DNA from 3 places in the Ruegeria sp. HKCCD7221 genome. Region 3 is predicted to be linked to each of the others. Evidence: riboswitches for the same ligand, from Rfam matches in the RefSeq annotation. Region 3 holds a riboswitch; each other region holds the start of a gene.

Region 1 (5,705 bases), on a different contig from region 3:
GGACCTGTCAAAGAAACCGCCGACCTGCGAGATATCCAGATCATCGGCGGCCCAGTTCGAAATATCGACGGCAAACACGGGCGCGTCGTCGGACAAGCCCAAAAATATCGGCTCATCCGTGATACCGCCGGGTCCGTTGTTCACCAGTTGATGCGTCATTGGAATGAAACCCAGCCGGTCCAGCGCCTCGCCCTGAACCAACAGCTTGCCACGCCACAGCAAAATGCACCGTGCCTCGGGATTCGCGCGCGCCAGCGCGATCTCATCTGCGTCTGCGCGAATATGCGCCGCACGATCCAGGCCAGAGCCACCAAACGTCACATGTTCCGCGTTTTTCATTGCAGTTCCTTCGGATTTTCCGCACAGGGCTGCCATGGCAGCCACGACGTTGCAACGGCTTTTCAGCTTCTTATGAAAAAGTTCCAGTGCCGCTGAAAAGCCTTAGCCTGACCTTGAAATTTGCACCTGATACGCTTTTTGTTGAAATTGATTAATAAAAAACTGCCAAAAGTAGAGTAGTGAAACCTCCCTCTTCCTTAATGACGGCGCAGATCCGGATATTGGCGACAACCGATCTGCACATGAATTTGACCGGATTCGACTATTATTCGGACGCTCCTGACCCTTCGATTGGCCTGAGCAGAACCGCAAGTCTGATCAAAGCGGCCCGAACGCAGGCCCAGTCTCAAGGGCACCTTGTCTTGCTGTTCGACAATGGTGACGCCCTTCAAGGTGCGCCCATTGGTGAAAGGGCAGTAGCGCAGACCGACAGCCGTCACATCCTGATGCAAGCCTTTGATGACCTTGGTTATGACGCCGGGGGATTGGGAAACCATGACTTTGGGTTCGGGCTTGAGGTACTGGACCGCATAGTCGCCCAAGCCACGTGCCCGGTCATTTGCAGCAATGCCACCAGAGCCGACCGCCCGGCAAGCTGGCAGGCGCATACGATTCTTGACCGGAACATCAAAATGCAGGGGCAAGATCTGGTTTTGAAAATCGGTGTGTTCTCTGTCCTCCCACCGCAGACAGCCAAGTGGGAAGCGCACCGCCTGCAAGGTGCCGTTTCGGTAGAGGACATCCTGACGTGCGCCCATCGAAAAACGCGGGAATTGCGATCCGGGGGATGCGATCTGATTGTGGCACTTGCCCATACAGGGCTTGGCGCCGCTGAACCCGCACCCAACCTTGAGAATGCGGTTATCCCCTTGGCAGCGGTGCCCGAAATTGATGCGATTATTGCTGGGCATTCCCACTTGACCCTGCCCGGCTCTGCTCATCAGGGTCTGAAGCATGTCGACCCACAACGCGGTCTTGTTCACGGAAAACCGGTTGTGATGCCGGGCGCGGCCGGTTCTCATCTGGGCATCATTGACCTGACGTTGCACCAAAAAGACGCGGACGGGTGGTCGATTGGGAACCAACATGTGGAACTGCATTCTGTTTCACCAGCGACGCCCGCGGCCCCGACGGAAGAGGACGCTGATCTGAAGCGTCTGTTCGCACAAGCACATAAAGAGACACGGTTGCACTCGGCCAAGCCTGTCGGCGAAACGCGTCAAAATTTGCACAGTTATTTCAGCTTCTGTGCGCCGGACAGGGGGCTTGCGCTGGTCGCGGCAGCGCAAGCCGCCGCGTTGCGCCCCTTCCTAAAAGGAACAACGCACGAGGACCTACCGGTTCTGTCAGCCGTATCGCTCTCGAAATTCGGAGGGCGCGCAGGGCCACGATCCTTTACCGACGTTCCGGCGGGTCAAATCCGGCTTCGCCATGTCAACGACCTGAACATCTTTCCAAACGAAATGCAGGCCGTCGTGGTTTCGGGCGCGCAGATTAGAGACTGGCTTGAGATGTCGGCTGGCGTGCTCAATCAAATGCACGCAGGTCAACAAATCGACCTGCGGAATTCCGCGCGCGCCGGTTACAATTTTGATATCCTGCACGGCCTTAGCCACCAGATCGACCTTGGTATGCCCGCGCGGTTCGACGCGGGCGGCAATTTGACGAATTCATCGCATAACCGCGTCAAGAATATTCGCCTTGCCGAGCACCCTATCGACGATCAGCAATCCTTTGTTGTTGCCCTCAACAACTACCGGGCCAGCGGAGGTGGGCATTTCCCCTTCGTAGACACCGCAAGGCAGATTCCGTTACCAGTTTTGTCGATCCAATGCATTGTTCGGGATTATGTCGCGGGCCGCCTTCCTGCGGATCCGTTGGCGGATGCGCCGCGGCCATTCACACTCAGACCGCTCTCCGGGGCGTTTGCGATTCTCAGAACCAGTCCCAAGGCGCAGCACCATTTAGCTGAATTGCAGACGTATAACCCGTCAGTCATTGGGCGCGATGACGATGGTTTTTTACTAATCCGGCTTACGCTGTGACGGGTTGTCATCCGCAAACGAAATGCATATATCCACCCCTGAGAGGTTGGCGCGGGCGAGCGCCTCGCCAACCTGGTCAGGTCCGGAAGGAAGCAGCCACAACGAGCCCCGCTTGGGTCGATGTCCAACCTCTCACTTCCCCCCAACATGCTTAAGGCTATTCCACGATCCGGCATGAACAAGCCCGCCGCCCTATCGGGAAGACAACCCTGCGTCTAAAGCGGTGACAAAGCCCGCTTGACTCGGACCGATTTCACCGGATAGCGATGACTTGATGGTTCTCGACCCGGCTTACCGGGAAGGGATGAAAAGGGAACACGGTGCGGTCCTGCCCCGGCGATGCCGAAACGGACCAATGCCGCGACTGCCCCCGCAACTGTAAGCGGTGAGCAATGCCGAGACACCACTGGCCCAACGGCTGGGAAGGTTGGCAAAGCGATGACCCGCAAGTCAGGAGACCTGCCATCTGACTGAAACCGAAACTCGGGCGGGGTGTCCGGGCAGGTCAAAGCCGCACAAAGCGACCTGACCCACGCCCCCCGTCCATCGCGCGGAGGGCGCACAATGATCTGGAAGACAAAAACGCACGAGTTTTCTGCAACGATTTGTCAGAAAACCGGCAAACCGTGTCCGGCCTTGGCAAGGATGGCACGTGCCATGGCGGACGCGATAGCAACAGCGCAGCCTGTCACAACCAAAGAGTTCGAGGTCGAAGGCAGCGGAGAGCTTTCGCATTGCGCAGAAGGGTGCACAGCACGGTTTCGCGCCCATTCAGATCTGATCAGGGTGTATTGTGGAACGGCCTCGGAAACCCCGACAACAAAGCTGGACGATTACGCCGACATGATGTTCGGGACCAGCCTGTCGGCCATGCCAACCGGAACGCTGTCCGATATGCCCTGCGCAATGCTCGAGGTTACAACCTTGGGACTGCGTCCCGCGGCTGGTGACCCACAACCAGCCATGGCGTGACGTCAAAGCCCGGTTGATGCCGGTGCCGTGGCCCAAGCCATCTGCGCGTCGGTTTCGACGGCGCACGGCCGGACCGCGCGCAACCGGCGCAGCGCCTTATCCGGGGCTTCACCGCCTTCGACCAGCAAGCGCAACACAATCATGCCGGACCGCCCGCATCCGCCCCGGCAATGAACCAAGACCCGTCCACCCGCAGACAGGACGCGGTGTGCATCGGTGCTGGCGTTTGGCCAATCACACCTTACGTTCGATGACGGTGCGCCAAAATCCTGCACCGGAAGATGAACCCAAGTGATTGCGCGGCTCTGCAGGTCGCGCCCGAGGTTGTGCGCTCCTGCGGCTTCCAACTCACCGGAGGTTGTCATCGAAATCACCATGACTGGGCGCCATTGCATGATCCGCTCAAGATCCCCGGCAAAGTCGCCGAGCCGACCTGGTATTTGCGCCAAGCCCAACAGACCGGACCGAACCGGCATTGAGTAAATTTCAAACCTGTCCAAGGTGCGCACTCTGCCCGAAGGAAATGGCTGGGCAAGCCGATACACGCCCACCCGAACCTGTATCCAATGCGCCGCAGTAATCCAAATCGAATTTCATCGCTCTCTGCGGTGGACGTGAGCGGCAGGGGTCACTACGCTGCAAAGCTGATACGAATCCGACAGAGCAGACATGACCGAAACACCAAGCCCCGCCTATCAGGTGCTCGCCCGCAAATACCGTCCTGAAACTTTTGCCGACCTCGTGGGCCAGGACGCCATGGTACGCACCCTGAAAAACGCGTTCGAGGCCGACCGGATAGCGCAGGCCTTTGTCATGACCGGCATTCGCGGTACCGGCAAAACCACCACCGCGCGGATCATTGCCAAGGGCATGAACTGCATCGGACCAGACGGTGAAGGCAAAGCGACAATCGAACCCTGCGGCCAGTGCGAACACTGCGTGGCCATCATGGAGGGCCGCCATGTCGACGTAATGGAGATGGACGCCGCAAGCCGCACCGGTGTGAACGACATTCGCGAGATCATCGAAAGCGTCCGCTATCGTGCCGCCAGTGCGCGCTACAAGATATACATCATCGACGAAGTTCACATGCTGTCGAACAGCGCGTTCAACGCTTTGCTCAAAACCCTTGAAGAACCGCCAGAGCATGTGAAGTTCATCTTTGCCACAACCGAAATCCGCAAGGTTCCGGTGACGGTCCTGTCGCGGTGTCAACGCTTCGACCTGCGCCGGATCGAACCCGAAGACATGATCGGCCTGCTGAAAAAAATCGCAACTGCCGAGAACGCTCAGATTGCCGAGGACGCCTTGGCGCTGATCACTCGTGCGGCGGAAGGTTCGGCCCGGGATGCGACCTCGCTGCTGGATCAAGCCATTTCGCATGGTGCCGGGGAAACCAGCGCGGATCAGGTGCGGGCCATGCTGGGGTTGGCTGATCGCGGGCGGGTGCTGGACCTGATGGACATGATCCTGCGCGGCGATACCGCCGGAGCGTTGACGGAGCTTGGCGGTCAATATGCCGAAGGTGCCGACCCGCTGGCCGTACTGCGCGATCTGGCCGAGATCACGCATTGGGTCTCGGTGGTCAAGATTACGCCGGACGCAGCCGAAGATCCGACAGTCTCGCCTGACGAACGCGCCCGGGGCGTCCAGATGGCCGAGGCCCTTCCCATGCGCATTCTGACCCGGATGTGGCAGATGTTGCTGAAAGCACTCGAAGAAGTTTCGGCAGCGCCCAATGCCATGATGTCCGCAGAAATGGCTATCATCCGGCTGACCCATGTCGCCGACTTGCCCACCCCGGAAGAGCTGATCAGACGTCTTCAGGACGCCCCGCCCCCTGCCCCGAACGGCGGGCCCGGCGGTGGAATGTCAGCGCCGACACAGGGCACCGTTCAGGCACATGCGCCAGCGGCACAATCCTACGCGGCGCCAGCGGGTGGTGGCGCGGGCGCACCCAGCGCGGCTTTGGCGCGGGACACACAGACCGCTCTGGCCCGGTATCCGACATTCGAACATGTGGTTGAACTGATCCGCACAAACCGGGATGTGAAACTGCTGGTCGAGGTTGAAAACGGCGTGCGTCTGGTTTCGTACCAGCCGGGGCGGATCGAATTTACTCCGGCCGACAACGCTCCGACGGATTTGGCGCAACGACTGGGGTCAGCGTTGCAACGCTGGACCGGAAATCGTTGGGCGGTATCGGTCGTATCGGACGGCGACATGGCGACAATTGCCGAAGTCAGGGACGCGGCAGACCTCGCCCTGCGCGCTGAGGCCGAGCAGCATCCGCTGGTTCAGGCGGTGCTGAAACAATTCCCCAAGGCTCGGATCAAAAGGATCGAAACG
Region 2 (5,705 bases), on a different contig from region 3:
ACCCAGTCGTAAGTCCTAGATGGATCGACACCAACCAGACTTAGACGGTTTTTCCAAGTCTGAAAGAACCTTGGGGTTCCATTCGAAGCTATCCTTGTCCAACCAACGAGGTTTTTTTGGACCAGATTTCACATCTAGACCGAGCTCCTGAATCGCTGAATACGCAAGATTAATTGCAGTCGAAGTTCCTACATGCGAAGCGTGACTTGGTGAGTGTTTCTCGAAGGTTTGCCCTTGGCTTGGATGCATTGACCAAGGCGATACGCTTTCGGTGATTATGCTGTCTGCGAGCTTATGAATCGCATATATCGTGCTCCTGTCGGTCCATGCTTTCGCTGCTAGTGCCAATGCAGTAGGCATGACATCGCGATGAGTGAATTTCTCAAAATATCCCTTCTTACGAAACACGTTTTCAAAGATTTCCTCGCGCTTTTGAGCGTCATCGGCAAGCTCAAAGCAACCGGATGGAGGATTGTATTTGTTAGGAAAGCCTTCAAGTATCAGAATAGCAGCGAATATTAGCAGAACTGTATTATCGATGTCAGCGTAGTCACCTTCCAACAACAGAAGTTTACCAAGTTCTTCTCCTTCGCGAATCTCATCCGTCCTGGCGCAGGTCTCAGGGTGCAAAGATTCGAACAACGCCTTTCCAGCAAATCGATATCGCCCTGATGGGTCATCGATCAATTCGGCGAGCCAACCTACTTCTTCACAAATAGCAAGAACCAAATCAGCGTCATCAGGATGGAAAACCAGAAAACTACAATACGTCGGCATCAAGGCGCAGTCCTAATTGATTCAATGCATCAATACGATGTGATCGTCTGTTTGAAAACTCAATCGGAGATGGTGCGGTAGCTTCAGTGTTGCGTGAAGCCTGACTTCAGCCGGTCACAACATCCTAGACCGCGAGAACAGGCGCTTGGATACAAACGAACCAAAGCGGAGGATATAAGGCGGATATTCAGGAGGATACACTTCCATTAAGCAATTGGTTTACAACAAATTTATTCGCCGCCTTCCAATCCGGTACTCGCCTCCATTTTATTCTAAATCATCGACTTAGCTCTGTGGTGCTCGAGTTTAGCACGTAGGCAATAGTGCCCTCCCCGCGCCTAAGCCCATCAAGAAATGGCATTTTTGTTCCCGTAGGCCTTACCCTGCTTCTGTTGCTAGAAAAGCGATCCTGCCCACAGGAGGACCGCTGCGCGCCCGGTGGACAAGCGCGCGGTGGCAAGGTGACGGACTTCATGAATAACTAAACGGCGTTGCGACCCTGAGGGACGACCTCGTACCCTGGCTCTTCGGGTTCATCGTCTTCCATCTCGGGCGGAAACCCTGGGGCGCTGACATCCAGCCCAGTCGCATCCTCCAGGCGCCGGATGATGTTCGGCGAAAGCTCCCGCTCTCCGTAACGTGCGATGGCGTCGTCAAAAATGCGGATCATCAGCGGGTTCATTTCAAGCGGAACACCGGCGCGGTCTGCCACCTCCTGAAACAGACCGATGTCCTTTTTCACAAGGTCCATTGTGAATGAGATATCCCGCGATCCGTTCAAAATGACCTGGCTTTCTGTCTCATGGACAAAGGATGTACCCGAAGAGATCTTGATGGCCTCATACGTGGTATTCAGGTCCATACCGGCAGCCTTGGCGGTAACCAATGCTTCGGCGCAGGTGATCAGATTCGCCGTGGCCAGATAGTTTGTCAGGACCTTCAGCACCGAGGCCGAGCCGAGATCACCGGTGTGCAGGATGCGCCGGCCCATTGTCGTCAGAAATGGCAGGATACGCTCAAAGGTATCCCGGTCACAGCCCGCAAAGATCGAGATGTTACCCGTCGCAGCGCGGTGGCACCCGCCCGACACAGGGCAATCAACCGCTGCGCCCCCGCGCTCGATAACAAGGGCACCTAGCCGTTTGACCTCGGCCTCGTCGGTGGTCGACATCTCCATCCAGATCTTGCCGGTAAGGACATTGGGCAGCATCTCTTGCATCACCGCATCCGACGCGGCGGGTGATGGCAGGCAGGTAATGACGGCATCGCTGTCGCGCATCAACTGCGCAGGGCTTTCGGCGGCCTTTGCACCCTGCGCAACAAATTCAGCCACCAGATCGGGATTAAGATCATGCACGGTCAGGTCGATCCCGTTGCGAAGCAAGGATCCCGATAGTTTTCCACCCACATTGCCCAGCCCGATAAAGCCTACCTTCATGCGACATACCTCTCTTGTTTAGGACATGGCAGCATGACGCTTGCCCCCAAGTCATGCCGCCCAGCGACGCTGTCAGGTCGCTTTTTCACTCTGGTAGCGCAGATATCTGCGAGTCGCTTGACAATCCCCTGCCGGGTGCCGCATGTCCGATCCGTTGGTGTCCATCTGAGGATGGATGAAAAGGGAATGTGTCAGCGGATCTTCCGTGAAACACAGCCGCCCCCGCGACCGTGACCGGAGAGGGTGCCCAAAGCCACTGGCCAAAAAGGTCGGGAAGGCGGGACATCTGACAGGGCTATGCCCCGATATCCGCAAGCCGGGAGACCTGCCAACGCCCGAAGATGTAACCGGACGGGGTGTTCCGGTGTCGGGTCCATGTCGCAACGCGTGGCCCGCATGAGACCCCGTCCCCCACAAAGAGGATTTGGGGGGATGAGAGACGTGACCGAAACTGCACCAGTCGAGCTGCTGGTCTGCACCACCTGTCGCCGAGGACTACCCGTCGACGACGACGCGCAGCGGCCCGGCGCATTGCTGCACAAAGCCCTTGAACAGGCCACGCTGCCAGAGGGCGTTGTCCTGAAAGCCGTAGAATGCCTGTCGAATTGTGATCAGGGCTGTTCCATCGTTCTACGCGGTGGGCCCGAACGCTGGACGTTCGTGTATGAGCACCTGAATGAAAGCGACCATGTCGAAACCATCGTCGAAGGTGCGACCAAGTACCTTGCGACCGAAGACGGCTTAGTCAAATGGCGCGAACGCCCCGAACATTTCCGCAAAAACTGCGCGGCCCGCATTCCCCCGATTGGAGCCCAGAAATGAGCAACTTGGAAAAACTCCCCGTCACCGTGATCACCGGCTTTTTGGGCTCGGGCAAAACAACTTTGGTTAAGCACCTGATGCAGAACCCGCAGGGCAAACGTCTGGCCGTGGTGGTCAATGAGTTCGGCGATGTTGGCGTCGATGGCGACATCCTGAAATCCTGCTCGATCCCGGATTGCCCGGCAGAGAACATCATGGAACTGGCGAACGGCTGCATCTGCTGCACCGTGGCCGACGACTTCATCCCGACCATCGAAGCTCTGATGGCGCTTGAGCCGCGTCCCGATCACATCCTGATCGAAACATCTGGCCTCGCCCTGCCCAAGCCGCTGCTGAAGGCGTTCGACTGGCCCGATATCCGTTCGAAAATCACCGTCGATGGCGTGATCGCGCTGGCCGATGCCGAGGCTGTGGCTGCCGGTCGCTTTGCGCCGAATGTCGAGGCCGTGGACGCTCAGCGTCTGGCCGATGACTCGATCGACCATGAAACGCCCCTGTCCGAGGTGTTTGAGGATCAGATTTCCTGCGCCGACATCATCCTGCTGACCAAGCCGGATCTGGCCGGTCCCGAAGGCGTCGCCAAAGCGCGCGAGATCATCGCCGCCGAGTCCCCTCGCCCGCTGCCTGTGGTTGAGGTTGCCGAAGGTGCCGTGGACGTCCGTGTTGTGTTAGGACTTGAAGCGGCTGCCGAGGATGACATGGATGCGCGCCCCAGCCATCATGACGGTCACGACGACCACGAACATGACGATTTCGAAAGCATCATCGTCGAACTGCCCGAACAGGCCGACCCGGCCGATCTGGTGGCCAAAATCGAACGTCTGGCGTCTGAACTGAACATCCTGCGCGTCAAAGGCTATGCCGCCGTTCAAGGCAAACCGATGCGCCTGCTGGTGCAGGCCGTGGGCGCGCGCGTGCGTCATCAGTATGATCGCCTTTGGGAACCGGATGAGGCGCGCCGCTCGCGGTTGGTCGTCATCGCCGAGCATGACGATATAAAGGAAGCTGAAATCCGTGATATCCTTGTGGGTGTGAAAGAGGCCGCCGAGTAAATCATGCACGTCGTCTTCCGCGAAAGCCACGGGCTCGAGGAATCCGAGACCCCGACCGATCTGGGCCAAAGCCCGGCGGATTTGGTGGTGCTGTCTTTTTCCGACAGCGACCTTGGCGCTTTTGCGGCGGGCTGGCATCGTGGCGGAGGCCCTGAGGGGCGGATGCCGACCCTGCGGCTGGCCAATCTGACGGCGCTGAAACATCCTCTGTCCGTTGACACCTATGTGGAGCAGACGTTGGAGGGTGCCAAGGGTATCCTGATCCGCCTGATTGGCGGGGTGCCCTATTGGGCCTATGGCTTGCAACAGGTTCTGGCGCTGGCGCAGGCCAAAGGAATTGCTGTGGCCGTGCTGCCCGCCGATGGGCGCGAGGATACGCGGCTGGATGACTATTCCACCCTGCCCGTCTCGACCCTGCGGCGCTTGGCACATCTGTGCGACACGGGGGGCGAGGTCGCAGCACAAGCCGCTTTGGCGCAGATGGCGCTGGCAGCGGGGTTGTATGCGGGTCCGGTGATGGGGGCCAAGACCATCCCCGACTGCGGTGTTTGGTGCCCGGATCGCGGCGTGATCCCGGCAGAACAGGCGTTTTCCGGCCATGCGAAACGCGTTGTGGTCAGTTTCTACCGCGCCTATCTCACATCCGCAGACACCGCCCCCGTGGCGGCCCTGATCCGCAGCCTGCGTGCGCGCGGGTTTCAGGCTGTGGGCCTGTTCGCCCCCTCGTTGAAAGCCCCCGCCGCCGCCGACTGGCTGCGCGACACCATCGTATCGCTTTCTCCGTCGGCGATCCTCAACGCCACGTCTTTCTCGGGAAAGGGCGCCTCTGGTACCTCGCCCTTGGACGCAGCGAATGTCCCCGTGTTTCAGGTCGCGCTGGCCACCTCGCGCCGCAAAGCCTGGGCCGAGGCGGAACGAGGTCTGTCCCCCGCCGACCTTGCCATGCATGTCGTTCTGCCCGAGGTGGACGGGCGGATCAACGCAGGCATCGCCTCGTTCAAGGAACCGGGCAAGCGTGATCCGCATCTGGAATATTCCCGCTTTGCCCACCGGGCCGAGGAGGAACGGATCGAAGCTATCCTTGACCGCGTCACCGGCTGGCTGAATCTGCAGGACAAACCCAAATCCGATCGGTTGCCTGCGCTGGTGTTGTCCACCTATCCCGGCAAAGACTGGCAGATGGCCCATGCGGTTGGTCTGGACGCGCTGGCCTCGGCCGAGGCGATGCTGCGTGACCTTCGGGCCGAGGGCTACGATACCGCGCCCGCCGAACCAATTGCCGATACGCTTCTGGACGCGCGCATTTCATGGCCACTGACTGAGTATCAAACCGCACTGGCGGACCTGCCCGAACAACTGCGCACCGACCTGCAAACGGTCTGGGGCGCACCCGAGGATGATCCCGCCTGCACTGACGGCGCATTCCACTTCACCGCCCTGCGCCGGGGCAAAGCTCTGGTCGCGCTGCAACCCGAACGCGGCACGCCGGAACTGCGCGATGACGACTACCACGATCTGTCGCGCACCCCGCGCCACAGCTATGTCGCGTTTTACCTGTGGCTGCGCAAAAGCCTTGGCGCCGATGCGCTGATCCATATCGGCGCACATGGCACGCT
Region 3 (5,705 bases):
AACATGCGGAACCTCAATGCCTGTACCGGAACGCCCAGCGTCGCTGCCGTCAAGTCGCCGGTCAAAAGCGCATCCAGCCAGCGACTGCGCCACAGGGCATACATCAAGATCAGAAACATCCCGGCGCAGACCAGCGGAAATGTCTCCCATCGGGCCAGACCCAGTCCACCCAGCATCCAGAAGATGACCGAGTGCGCGGCGCGACTGTCGCCCGCAAATATCAGATAGTTCGTGATCGCCGAAAACAGAAACGAAACTGCCAACCCCGCAAGGATCAGCTTTTCCGGCGCACTGGTGCGCAACCCGTGAACCAGTGCCAGCACAATTCCCGACGCGACAAGCCCGCCACAAAATGCAGCCAGCGGCAGCGTCCAGAATCCCAGGATGTCGCCGGTCACCGTAATGACGAAAACCGCACCCGCCGCCGCACCCGACGAAAGGCCGAACAGGAAGGGATCAGCCAAGTCGTTGCGTGTTGTGGTCTGAAGCACTACGCCAACAACGCCCAGCCCTGCACCGATCACGGCCGCAAACAATGCACGCGGCAAGCGAAGGTCAAAGACAATGCGGTGCAGCGGCGACACCTCGCCATCCGCCATGCCGGTGCCCAGCATCACCGCATCCAACGCAACCGCGGCTGGAATTTGCGTCGTGCCGTAAATGGTCGAAACCAGCAAAAGGGCGGCCACAACAACCGCCCCCAGCAAGAGTGTCAGGCCAAAACGGCCCATATTAGTTCAGGCCCGGGTGCATCGCGTCGGCCATTTTCGAAATCGCCGCGATATTTGCGGGTCCGGGAGTCAGTTCTTCGTAACGTAGGCCAATCCAGCGCTCGTTCCTGACCGCGTCGGTCTGCGACATCACGGGGTGTTCCTGCAGAAACTTGAACGTGTCTTCCGCGCCGTTGCCGGTCTGATAATCCAGCAGCACCAGAAATTCGGGGTTCGAAGCTGCCACAGCTTCCCACGAGGTGCGGCCCCAGCTTGTGTCCATGTCATGAGTGACATTCGCACCACCAGCTGCAGCGATCATCGCGTCAGGGATGGCGAATTTACCTGCGGTAAAGGGCGCGTCGGCTGGTCCATCCAGCAGGAAAACACGGGGTTTTGGCAGGTCCGCAGTCTGCGCCTGGATCGCTGCCAGTTCCTCTTTCCAGCCGGAAACCAGAGCCTCGGCCTTGTCTTCAACATGCATGACCTTGCCCAGACGAAGCACATCATCAAACAACAGGTCCATGCTGGCCTCGGGACGGTCCTTGTCCAGATGCACACAGCTTTCCGTTAGGATCATTGTCTTGATGCCAAAGGGTTCCAGCGTGTCGGGCGTCACGTCGCCCCCCGGCTTCATCCCATAGTACCAACCCGCGAAGAACAGGTCAGGCTCTACCGCCACAAGGTTCTCAACAGTTGGGTATTTCGGCGCAAGCTCGGGGATGTCACCGCGCAGCGTGTCAAACTCGGGGCTGGTCTTGTACCAGCCGGTGATGCCGGTCAGACCCACGATCTTGTCCTGCAGACCCAACGCAAAGGCCATGTCGGTCATGTTCATATCATGCACAACCAGACGCTCGGGCTGGGTGTCGAACACCAGCGGCGCACCGCAATTATCAACCGTGACTTCGTGCGCGACGGCACCACCTGCCAAAACGGTGGTCAACGCCACAGACAAGATCTGTTTCATTCAGAAATATTCCTATTCATAAGTTGTTATCGAGGTTTTTCGGATATCCAGCGCCCGGATCACGCGCCCTTCGTGGTGAAAGCACAGGTAATCGACGCCAAACGTGTCACTAACCCTGTCCGGGGTCAGCACATCGGCGACCAGCCCAAAACCGGTCAGCCGTGTATCTTTCATCAATGCCACATGAGTGGCAAATTCTGGGATCATCACCAGATCATGCAGGATCATCACCACAGTGATACCCAGTTCAGCGACCAGCGAAAGCATCCGCCCCTTCGTGTCTGGATCCAGATGGTTGGTGGGTTCGTCCAGAAACAAAAGCGTAGGATTCTGGGCCAAAGCACGGGCGATATGCGCGCGCTGGCGTTCCCCCCCGGACAGAAAGGCCATCTTTTTTTCGGCCAAAGCACTAAGCCCGGTAAGGCTCAGGATTCTGACCAGATCCGCGGCGTGTTCCTCGGCAGAGCGGTCTGCACGGATCGGAATCTGGCCCAGCGCCACATAATCCCGCAACAGCAACCTGCCATCCGGGAACTCCTGCTGACTGACCACGGCGATCGTCCGCGCCCGATCCCGTGCGGACATCTGTTTCAGGCTGCGTCCGTTGACCAGAACATCACCCTGATTCACCTCGTGCGCGCCGCATAACAGATTCAAAAGCGTCGTCTTGCCTGCCCCGTTGGGCCCGGCAATTGCAAGGATTGCGCCATCGCATAATGTGAATGAGACCCCCTGCAGCAGTATATCGCCACTAAGAACCTGATGGGTCAGATCACGCGCAACCAAAATAGCTGGGTTGGTCATGGACACACCCCTTTTTGAATTTGGGGCATGCGGGACAGTGTCTTTGTGAACAGTTTTTCCGGACGCTCGGTCGCATTGGTCCAGCCATCTGCGCTGTTTTGGTATTGGTGGGCAAACTCAGTCAGTGCCTGGATATCCTGCGTATCAAGAATGTCACCAAAAAGGTACTGCGCTTTATCGACTGCCTGAAATCCAACAATCACAGGCCGCGCGCATCCAGCCATGCAATCGACCATGCGGATGGAAAAACCATTTGGCAAACGATCGAACAGCGCGTCGGACAAGCCCTGCGCGTGGGCCTCTCCCTGGCACGTTTTGCAGATGAGAAGAAAATGGTCAGGCGCTGACGGCATGGGTTCCTCCGCCAGCTTCAAAGCGCGGGCAGACAGTGCCGGAAATGTAAACACGATGTGCTCGTGCCATCAAAGCCTCCTTTCAGGACGCCCCGCCCCGAGTTGGTTAACATTTGATGGCAGGTCTCCTGACTTGCGGGTCGATGCTCGGCCATCCTTCCCGGCACTTGGGCCAGTGGGTTGTTGGCGTCGCTCACCGCTTACAGTTGCGGGGGCAGTCACGGACTTGGCGCCAAATGGCGGCCTCACCGTATTCCCTTTTCATCCCTTGGGCGCACCATCGGGAACCATCATCCGAACGAGTGCCCAAGATCACATGTCAGGTCAACGACAATATTGTGGCAGCCAATCAATTTTTGGCAGACGCAAAACCCCATTGACCAATCCAAAGTATAATTGTCCTACACCCCGCTTCGCGACCGCCATCCCGTGAGGCTGAAACCGGCAAACAAAACCGCGGCCACGCAGACGATTGAGGGACCCGCCGGTGTGTCAAACACATAAGCTGAGCGCAGTCCTGCTACGGCCGAGAAAGCCCCGATTGCCGCGGCAATCAATGCCATCGTTTCCGGAGATCGCGCCAGGCTGCGCGCGGCCGCCGCCGGAATGATCAGCATCGCGGCAATGAGCAACACGCCTACAACTTTGATCGCGACAGCAACCGTAACCGCCAGTGACAAAGTCAGGATCAACTGCTCGCGCTTGGGGTCGAACCCGGTGGCGTAGGCCAATTCTTCGTTCAGCGTAGCGGTCAGCAGTTGCGACCATCGCCATACGATCAACGCGACGACCAGCGCGGCCCCGCCCCAGATCACGACAAGATCGGTGCGCGAAACTGACAGTATGTCACCAAAAAGATAGGCCATCAGGTCGATGCGAATGCCCGACAAAAACGACACCGCGACAAGGCCAAAGGCAAGCGACGAATGCGCCATAACTCCAAGAAGGGTATCCATGGCATAACCGCGACCGGACAGCAATGTGACGGCCAACGCCATGATAAGCGCGACAACCAATGCGCCCAGAAAGACCGACATCTGGAAAGCCAGCGACAGCGCAACACCTAGGATCGCAGCATGAGCGGTGGCATCGCCAAAGTAAGCCATACGCCGCCAGACCACAAAACACCCAAGGGGGGCGGCTGCAATTGCCACGCCAATACCGGCGAGCGTTGCCCGCGTCATAAAATCATCAAGCATTATTCTGCCGCTTCGTGAGAGTGGTCGTGGTTGTGATCATGTTCGTGGCGATACAGGGCAAGCGCGCCACCGGTGCCTGTTCCAAACAGGGCGCGGTATTCTGGTGCCGAAGCAACCACGGCAGGCGACCCCTCGCAGCAGACATGACCATTGAGGCAGATCACCCTGTCCGAAGCACTCATCACAACGTGCAGCTCGTGGCTGATCATCAGGATGGCGCAACCGGTTTCCTGTCTCACCGCCTCGATCTGCTGGTAAAAACTGGCCGAGCCTCGCTGGTCTAGACCTTGCGTGGCTTCGTCCAGCAAAAGGATGTCGGGACGATTGATCAAAGCCCGCGCCAGCAATACGCGCTGAAACTGGCCCCCGGACAGTTGGGACATCTGGCGCTTCAAAAGATCCGGCACACCTGCCGCCGCCAGCGCCGCAGCGCAGTCATCTTTTGAAACACGGTGCGTCAGACGCATGAACCTTGCAACCGAGATCGGCAATGTCGGGTCAACATGCAGTTTTTGCGGCACATAGCCGATTTTCAGCCCAGGCTTCCGGGAAACATGGCCAGCAGAGGGATTTGTCGCACCGATGATGGCCCTAAGCAGACTGGTTTTGCCCGATCCGTTCGGGCCAACGATGGTGACGATCTCACCTGCCTCAATCGCCATATCCACATTTTGCAGAACGGTGTTCGCACCGTACCTTACGCTGAGTTTTTCAACGGTGATCAGGGTCATTTCTACGCCTTTTCGGTGCAGTCGGGGCAAAGCCCTTCGGCTTCTACAACCGTTCGTTCAATTTCGAAACCCGCCGCGCGTGCTGCAGCCCCCAAAACACCTTTGGCCGGAGTGGATTGCGCCTCGGCCACGGCGTCGCATTTTCGGCAGATCATGAAGGCCGGCGAATGAGAGGCCCCCGGGTGAGAACAGGCAACAAAGGCGTTCAGTCGCTCAATCTTATGCACGAACCCATTCTGAGCAAGAAAGTCGAGCGCACGATAGGCCACCGGAGGCTGTGACCCAAAGCCTTCCTCGCGCAATCGGTCGAGTATCGCGTACGCGCCCAGCGCGCGATGCTCTTGCAACAGCATTTCCAGAACCCTGCGACGGACTGGCGTCAGACGCAGTCCTTCTTCCTTGCACCGGTTTTCCGCCGCGGACAGCCCGGCCGCAACGCAAGTCTTGTGGTCATGCTTTTGGAACCCAACCGGGGCCGTATCTCCGGTTAATTCGAATTGCGTATCACTTGTCATGTTATTCCATATCATGTATGTCGCTCGCAATGTTATAAAATCACACAGAGGGTCTGATGTCCAGAAAGCTTCTCCCACTATCTATCACCGCTGCATTCATGGGCGGAACGGCCTTGGCGGATGTACCCAATGTCGCGGTCGACATCGCGCCAGTTCACTCGCTTGTGGCACGGGTTATGGAAGGTGTCGGAACGCCCGACCTGATCATCTCACAGGGTGCCTCGCCGCACGAATACAATCTGCGCCCCTCAGAAGCTGCTGCGCTGCAAATCGCCAACTTGGTATTTTGGATGGGTGAAGACCTGACACCGTGGATGGAAGGGGCCGTCGAGACTCTTGCCGACGGCGCAACCGTCACGACCCTGTTGGAAACGGATGGAACAATTCTTCTGGATTTCCGTGAGAACGCCCTGTTTGAAGCCC

Evidence for each region. Region 3 has a riboswitch for cobalamin ahead of GOX73_RS09540 (DUF1636 family protein). Riboswitches for the same ligand answer to the same signal wherever they lie in the genome.
Region 1: it holds a riboswitch for cobalamin, as region 3 does, so the genes downstream of both, GOX73_RS14790 (hypothetical protein) here and GOX73_RS09540 (DUF1636 family protein) in region 3, are expected to answer to the same signal.
Region 2: it holds a riboswitch for cobalamin, as region 3 does, so the genes downstream of both, GOX73_RS12930 (DUF1636 domain-containing protein) here and GOX73_RS09540 (DUF1636 family protein) in region 3, are expected to answer to the same signal.

The regions. Positions count from the first base shown of each region.
Region 1 covers NZ_WPZE01000006.1:43,787-49,491, forward strand. Annotated here, with positions in the region: gene nudC (NAD(+) diphosphatase) at 1-339, opposite strand, end outside; gene GOX73_RS14780 (bifunctional 2',3'-cyclic-nucleotide 2'-phosphodiesterase/3'-nucleotidase) at 540-2,384, shown strand; RNA gene ffs (signal recognition particle sRNA small type) at 2,424-2,522, shown strand; cobalamin riboswitch at 2,643-2,866, shown strand; gene GOX73_RS14790 (hypothetical protein) at 2,949-3,356, shown strand; gene GOX73_RS14795 (dual specificity protein phosphatase family protein) at 3,359-3,751, opposite strand; gene GOX73_RS14800 (DNA polymerase III subunit gamma/tau) at 4,026-5,705, shown strand, end outside.
Region 2 covers NZ_WPZE01000004.1:375,639-381,343, reverse strand. Annotated here, with positions in the region: gene GOX73_RS12940 (hypothetical protein) at 16-780, opposite strand; gene GOX73_RS12935 (NAD(P)-dependent oxidoreductase) at 1,259-2,215, opposite strand; cobalamin riboswitch at 2,354-2,563, shown strand; gene GOX73_RS12930 (DUF1636 domain-containing protein) at 2,648-3,037, shown strand; gene cobW (cobalamin biosynthesis protein CobW) at 3,034-4,089, shown strand; gene cobN (cobaltochelatase subunit CobN) at 4,093-5,705, shown strand, end outside.
Region 3 covers NZ_WPZE01000003.1:92,563-98,267, reverse strand. Annotated here, with positions in the region: gene GOX73_RS09555 (iron ABC transporter permease) at 1-731, opposite strand, end outside; gene GOX73_RS09550 (ABC transporter substrate-binding protein) at 733-1,680, opposite strand; gene GOX73_RS09545 (ABC transporter ATP-binding protein) at 1,693-2,484, opposite strand; gene GOX73_RS09540 (DUF1636 family protein) at 2,481-2,837, opposite strand; cobalamin riboswitch at 2,938-3,144, opposite strand; gene GOX73_RS09535 (iron chelate uptake ABC transporter family permease subunit) at 3,239-4,036, opposite strand; gene GOX73_RS09530 (metal ABC transporter ATP-binding protein) at 4,036-4,767, opposite strand; gene GOX73_RS09525 (Fur family transcriptional regulator) at 4,770-5,282, opposite strand; gene GOX73_RS09520 (zinc ABC transporter substrate-binding protein) at 5,339-5,705, shown strand, end outside.